Regions from separate parts of the Nonomuraea sp. K271 genome, predicted to be linked through region 2. Evidence: riboswitches for the same ligand, from Rfam matches in the RefSeq annotation. Region 2 holds a riboswitch; the other holds the start of a gene.
What was found. A riboswitch is a leader RNA that binds a small molecule or an ion and turns the genes downstream of it on or off. The one in region 2 is predicted to bind cobalamin.
Positions count from the first base shown of each region.

Region 1: linked by a shared signal. The riboswitch ahead of cobN (cobaltochelatase subunit CobN) and the one ahead of GUY59_RS29980 (ribonucleoside-diphosphate reductase subunit alpha) in region 2 are both predicted to bind cobalamin.

Region 1 covers NZ_JAAAHR010000007.1:99,566-102,965, reverse strand. Annotated here, with positions in the region: gene GUY59_RS04155 (precorrin-8X methylmutase) at 1-502, opposite strand, end outside; gene cobG (precorrin-3B synthase) at 499-1,704, opposite strand; cobalamin riboswitch at 1,722-1,919, shown strand; gene cobN (cobaltochelatase subunit CobN) at 1,955-3,400, shown strand, end outside.
Region 2 covers NZ_JAAAHR010000105.1:27,114-30,513, reverse strand. Annotated here, with positions in the region: gene GUY59_RS29980 (ribonucleoside-diphosphate reductase subunit alpha) at 1-1,944, opposite strand, end outside; cobalamin riboswitch at 2,072-2,266, opposite strand; gene GUY59_RS29975 (Bug family tripartite tricarboxylate transporter substrate binding protein) at 2,271-3,230, opposite strand; gene GUY59_RS29970 (SAM-dependent methyltransferase) at 3,336-3,400, opposite strand, start outside.

The DNA of each region.
Region 1 (3,400 bases), on a different contig from region 2:
CCGCTCCGATGAACCCCACGGGGATGCCGAGCACCGCCGCGGGCCTGCCCGCGCCCTCGGCGACCAGTTCCAGCAGGCGGAACAGGGCGGTGGGCGCGTTGCCGATCGCCACCACCGCGCCGTCGAGACGGTCGCGCCACAGTTCGAGGGCGGCGGCGCTTCGGGTGGTGCCGAGCCGTTCGGCCAGCTCGGGCACACCGGGCTCGCCGAGCGTGCAGAGCACCTCGTTGGCGGCGGGCAGCCTGCTCCTGGTCACGCCCGAAGCGACCATCATGGCGTCGCACAGCACGGGCGCGCCACGGCGCAGCGCCTCCCTGGCCCGGACGACCACGGCGGGTGACCAGTCGAGGTCGGCGACCAGGTCGGTCATCCCGCAGGCGTGGATCATCCGCACCGCCACCTGCGCGACATCGGGCGGCATGCGAGTGAGGTCGGTCTCGGCGCGGATGGTGGCGAACGACTGCCGGTAGATCTCGGCGCCGTCGCGGATGTAGTCGCTCACTGCTGCCTTTCCTGGTAACCGTCTTCGGTGGCGATCATCTGGATGACTTGGCCGCGTGGGAGTCCGCAGCGGCGCTCGCAGCCGGCCCAGTGCACGGGCGTGGGCGGAGCGGCGTCCAGGCTGTTCACCCAGCGCCGGGCGTCGGCCTGGACGTCGGCCAGCGATTTGGCGCAGCCCGGACGGCCGGTGCAGGCGGTGACGCCGGCCCATGGCGACGCCGGGTCGACGACGAGCCCGGCCTCCTCGATCGTGCTCGCCGCGCGATCCGCTTCCCCGGGGGACAGGTCCAGCAGTACGGCGGTCCGCCAGGGAGTGAGCCGCACCGCGGTTCCGCCGTCCGCGAGAGCCACAGCCTGGGCGGGCGTCAAGCGGCCGAGCGGAACCAGGGCTTCCAGCGCGATCCGGCCGTCCCGCTGGGAGATGTGTCCGGCGCGTGAATCGCGCACGTGAACCGGTGCGGCCTGACTGGTTGCCTCGTGCAAGCCGCCGGGGTCATGAGGCGGCTCAGCTGTGAGACCGTTCAGGCGAGTGGCGACCCGCTGGGGGCCGTCCTTCAGTTCGTGGATCCGCCATGCGGGGGCCCGGCCTTCGGCCTGCGAGGCCCGCTCGTCGAGGAACGCCCCGGCCGCGGCGAGCATCAGAGGAATCGCGGAGTCCGGACGCGCGGCGAGCCCGCAGCCCGAGCCCGCCAGCAGCAATCGCCCCTCGCGCGCGCTCACGGCTGCGAACGTGACGTCCCCGCCGAGCCCGGTCACGTCTCCCGTGCCGTCGTCCAGCGCGAACAAGAACCGTCCAGGCAACTCGGCAAGGCGCGCACGTGAGCACAGCGCCTGGTCGAGGGCATCCGCCATCGGTTGCGTGTCGAGCAACCCTCCGGAGCCCCGCCCGCTCAACGGCGATCCGACGATGTTGCGGACCCGTTCGTGCGCGGCGGACGGCAGCAGGCCCGCCGCCGCGATCCGCCCGGCGAAAGCGGACGCCGAGCGCAGACCACGTACCTGCACGTTAGCGCGCGAGGTGAGCTCGATCACCCCCGAGCCGAGTTCATCCGCGCAGGCCGCGATCTCACGGAGCTGGGCAGGGGTCACGGCGCCGCCGGGCAGGCGGACGCGGGCCAGCGGGCCGTCGGCGGCCTCGTGCACCTGTAGCGCTCCCGGACAGGCGTCAGGGCGTACCCGTCCGGAAAAGTCGGCTATGGACACGAAGAGGATGGTAACGCCACTTCTGGCGAGGGTGACTCCTGTCGTAGGCTCCCGGGTAGGCGATGGCAAAGGGAGGAAGCCGGTGCGAAACCGGCGCGGTCCCGCCACTGTGACCGGGGAGCGAACCCCACCACAGGCCACTACCCGGCGACGGGTGGGAAGGCCGGGGTGAGCGCCGATCCGGGAGCCAGGAGACTCCTGCCGTCGCGACACCGGCGACCGGGGCGAGGACCCCGAGGGAGGATGCGCCGTGCCTGGCGACAGCCATACCGTTCTGCTGCTCTCGACCTCCGACACAGACCTGCTGAGCGCCCGGGCCAGCGGCACGGCCTACCGATGGGGCAACCCCGCCAGGCTGGCGGCCGACGATCTGCCGGAGCTGCTGGAAGGCGTCGATCTGGTCATCGTCCGCCTGCTGGGCGGACGCAGGGCCTGGGAAGAGGGCCTGGACGCGCTGCTGGCGCAGCCGCGCCCGGTCGTGGTCCTCGGCGGGGAGCAAGCCCCGGACGCCGAGCTGATGGAGCTGTCCACGGTCACCGGCGGCGTCTGCGCCGAAGCACACGCCTACCTGGCCCAGGGCGGGCCGGCGAACCTGGCCGAGCTGCACGCGTTCCTGTCGGACACCGTCCTGCTGACGGGGCACGGGTTCGCGCCGCCCGCACCGGCGCCCTCCTGGGGACGGCTGGAACGCGAGACCGGTTCCCGGAGTGGACCGGTGGTGGGCGTGCTGTACTACCGCGCGCACCACGTGGCCGGCAACACCGCCTTCGTCGAGACGCTCTGCGCGGCCATCGAGGCAGCGGGCGGCCAGGCGCTGCCGGTCTACTGCTCCTCGCTGCGCACGGCGGAGCCCGAGCTGCTCGCCACGCTGGACGCGGCCGACGCGCTGGTGGTGACCGTGCTCGCGGCGGGCGGCTCCCGCCCGGCCACGGCGGGCGCCGGGGGTGACGACGAAGCGTGGGACGTCGGCGCGCTCGCCGCGCTGGACGTGCCGATCCTGCAGGGTCTCTGCCTGACCGCCTCGAAGCAGGCGTGGGAGGACAACGACGACGGGCTTTCGCCGCTCGACGCGGCCTCGCAGGTGGCGATCCCGGAGTTCGACGGGCGGATCATCACGGTGCCGTTCTCGTTCAAGGAGATCGACCAGGACGGGCTCACCGTCTACGCCGCCGACGCCGAGCGGGCCGCCCGGGTGGCGGGCATCGCCGTACGGCACGGCCTGCTTCGGCACACCCCTCCCGCCGAGCGCCGTCTGGTCGTGATGCTGTCGGCGTACCCCACCAAGCACTCCCGGGTGGGCAATGCCGTGGGCCTGGACACCCCGGTCAGCACCGTGCGGCTGCTGGCCCGGCTGGCCGAGGCGGGCTACGACCTGGGCGACGGCTTTCCCGGGGTGGCCGAGCAGGACGGCGACGCGCTCGTCCACGCGCTCATCGCCGCCGGCGGCCAGGACCAGGACTGGCTGACCGAGAAGCACCTCGCGGGCAACCCGGTACGCATCTCCGCCGCCTCCTACGAGCGCTGGTACCGGACCCTGCCCGAGGAGTTGCGGGCCGGCATGGAACGGCACTGGGGGCCGCCGCCGGGCGAGTTGTTCGTGCACGAAGGCGACATCGTGCTGGCCGCGCTGCGCGCCGGGAACATGGTGGTGATGGTGCAGCCGCCGCGCGGATTCGGCGAGAACCCGATCGCCATC
Region 2 (3,400 bases):
GTCGATGTACGGCTGGCGGGCGGCGGCCAGGTCGATGAGCGCCTTCTGCGGCAGCTCCCAGGCCGTGCGGTAGAGGAGCTTGAGGTCGTCGGGGATGCCGGGGACGGGCTGGACCGAGCCGTCGGCCCGCTTGATGTCGTCGCGCACCTGCTGCGTCCACAGCCCGCGCTCCTGCAGGTCGGCCACCAGATAGCGGTTGACCTGGAGGAACTCTCCCGACAGCGTCTCGCGCTTGAACACGTTGGACACCTGCGGCTCGATGCACTCGTAGCAGCCGGCGATGGAGGCGATCGTGGCGGTCGGCGCGATGGCGATCATGAGGGAGTTGCGCAGGCCGGTCGTCGCGATCTTGTCGCGCAGGGCGTCCCAGCGAGGCGTGCCCGGCACGTAGTGGTCGGGGTGCAGCACTCCCCCGGCGGCCCGGGTGTCGGCGTACGCCGGGTGCCTGCCGCGCTCGACCGCCAGGTCGGCCGAGGTGTCGTAGGCGGCCAGCGCGATCTCCTCGGCGATGCGCGTCGACAACTCCAGCGCTTCGGGCGAGTCGAACGGCAGCCGCAGCGTGAAGAACACGTCGGCCAGCCCCATGACGCCGAGCCCGATCGGCCGCCACCGTCTGTTGGCCTTCTCCGCCTCGGGTGTCGGATAGAAGCCGAGGTCGATGGTGCGGTCGAGGAAACGTACGGACGTGCGTACGGTGGCGCGCAACCGCTCCCAGTCGACGTCCCCGCCCGCGAGATGGGCGGCCAGGTTGACGGAGCCCAGGTTGCACACGGCCGTCTCCCCGTCGCTGGTGACCTCCAGGATCTCCGTGCACAGGTTGGACAGGTGGATGACGTTGCCGGGGCGGCCCGTCTGGTTGGAGGTGCGGTTGGCGGCGTCCTTGAACGTCATCCAGCCGTTGCCGGTCTGGGCGAGGGTGCGCATCATCCGGGCGTACAGGGTCCTCGCGGGGACGCGCCGGACGTGGCGCCCCGCCTGCTCGTACGCGCGGTAGGCGGCGGTGAACTCCTCCCCCCACAGGTCCGTGAGGTCGGGCGTCTCCTTGGGGTCGAACAGCGACCAGGGCTCGTCGGCCTCGACGCGGCGCATGAACTCGTCGGGCACCCAGTTGGCCAGGTTGAGGTTGTGGGTGCGGCGTGCGTCCTCGCCGGTGTTGTCGCGCAGTTCCAGGAACTCCTCGATGTCGGCGTGCCAGGTCTCCAGATAGACGCAGGCCGCGCCCTTGCGCCGGCCCCCCTGGTTGACCGCCGCCACCGACGCGTCGAGCGTGCGCAGCCACGGCACGATGCCGTTGGAGTGGCCGTTCGTCCCCCTGATCAGGGAGCCGCGCGAGCGCACCCGGGTCCAGGAGACGCCGATGCCTCCGGCGTACTTGGACAGCCGGGCCACCTGGCCGTAGCGGTCGTAGATGCCCTCCAGCTCGTCACGCGGCGAGTCGAGCAGGAAGCACGACGACAGCTGCGGCCGGCGCGCTCCCGCGTTGAACAGGGTGGGCGAGCTCGGCAGGTAGGACAGCGTGCACATCAGCGCGTACAACTCGGCCGCCTCGGCGACCGACTCCGCCAGCCCGCAGGCCACGCGGAGGAAGAAGTGCTGCGGCCGTTCCAGCACCTTGCGGGTCTCCGGGTGGCGCAGCAGGTAGCGGTCGTAGACCGTGCGCAAGCCGAAATACTCGAACCGGTCGTCCGCCTCCGCGCGGATCAGCGCGTCCAGCTCGGCGGCGTGCGCGGCGACGAACTCCGCCAGACCGTCCTGAATCAGCCCCGCCGCGTGGGTGGCCGCGATCGACTCGGAGAACGAGCGCACTCCGTGCCCTGCCGCCTCGTCGGCGATCTCCTCGGCCAGCAGCCGGGCGGCGACCCGGGAGGCGGCCGGATCGGCGATCACCCGGGCGGCGGCCTCCTCGATGGCCAGGCGGCGGTCAACCTCAACGATCTGCGTCACGTGCTCTCCTCGCGAGCTCATCCCCGTGAGGGCACGCGAGAGCACTGCGGCATGAATCCACGACCGCACCGGCCCCCGGCCCTCCCTCGAGGCCATGGACACTGCATGGCGGGCGCGTCCGGGGACGCGGCCCTGCATGTCGCGGGCAGGTCTTCGGGCTTGCGGGCGTGCTCGAAAGCGCCTAGTGGCCGTCGCTTCCCGGATCTCTCCAGTGCATGTGACGGCGGTCGTTCCCGCTCACCGCTGCGGGGCAGCCCCGGAATCTCACCGGGTTCCCTTTCGCTCCGCCTCTTGGAGGCGAACCAGCGACGACTAGGATCCTACATCTAGTGGCGGATCCCGCAACCACCCCTGCATCTTGTGGATTTGGTCGTGTCGACCATCCCGAGGTCCCGCAGCACCCCGCGGGTGCGCCGCACCTCGGAGGCGAGCCACAGCTCGAAGTCGTCGCCGGTGAGCGGGAGCGAGAGCCACCCGGCGTCCCGGCATGCCGCCTCCCAGCCGGGCGAGCGGGTCACCTCGTCGCACATGCCGACGGCCGACTCGCGGCTCTCGTCCGGCATGTCATGTGGGCCGAAGGCCGCCATCCAGTCCACGAAGTTCACGCGTACGCCCGACTCCAGCAACGTCGGCGCGTCGAGGTCCGGCACCCGTTCCGCCGAGGACACCGCGAGCGCCCTGATCCGGCCGCGGCCGATGATCGTACGCCACTCCGCGACCCGGCCCGCCGCGGCGGCCGCCTTGCCGGACGAAAGCGCGGCGACGACCTCGTGACGGCTGGGGTAGCCGGTGTAGTCGACCTGCCGGGTGTCGGCGCCGAGCCCTTTGGCGATCAGGCCGAACAGCAGGTGGTCGGGGTCGCCCTGGGGACCCCCGGCCAGCAGCGTCTGCCCTGGCCTGGCGAGCAGGGCGGCGCCGAAGTCGCCGAAGTCCCTGAACCGTGAGTGCTGGGGCACCACCACGACCTCGACCTCGCCGGCCAGCCTGGCCAGCGGGGTGGCGGCGTCGAGCAGGCTCTGGCCCTGGTTGAGCTCGGCCGCGGCCAGCGCGTGCAGGCCGGTCACCGTGACCTGCGGGCCCTCGCCCGTCCCGAACCCCGCGGCGCGGGCCACGCCGGCGAACACCTGACCCGCGCGGGCCCACCGGCGCCCGCCCGGGTTGATCGAGAACCGGGTACGCAGGCCGGCCGCGCCTCCGGTGGCCCGCTGCGTGCCGCAACCGGCCGCGTAACCGGCCGCGCAGACGGCCGCGCCCAGCCCCCAGACCAAGAACCGCCGTCGCCGCATGTGCGCCCCCTCGCCGTGCCCCCTCGTAACCAAAGGTTATTGATCCGTCGCCGAGCGTCACACACCGGGGCCGCGTCGGCGCGCTGCGACGCCCGTGCCGGTGGATCAGGCGGGTCTCCTGGCGACCCCCGCCATCAGCGAGGAGGGCAGCGACCAGTCGCCCACCAGTT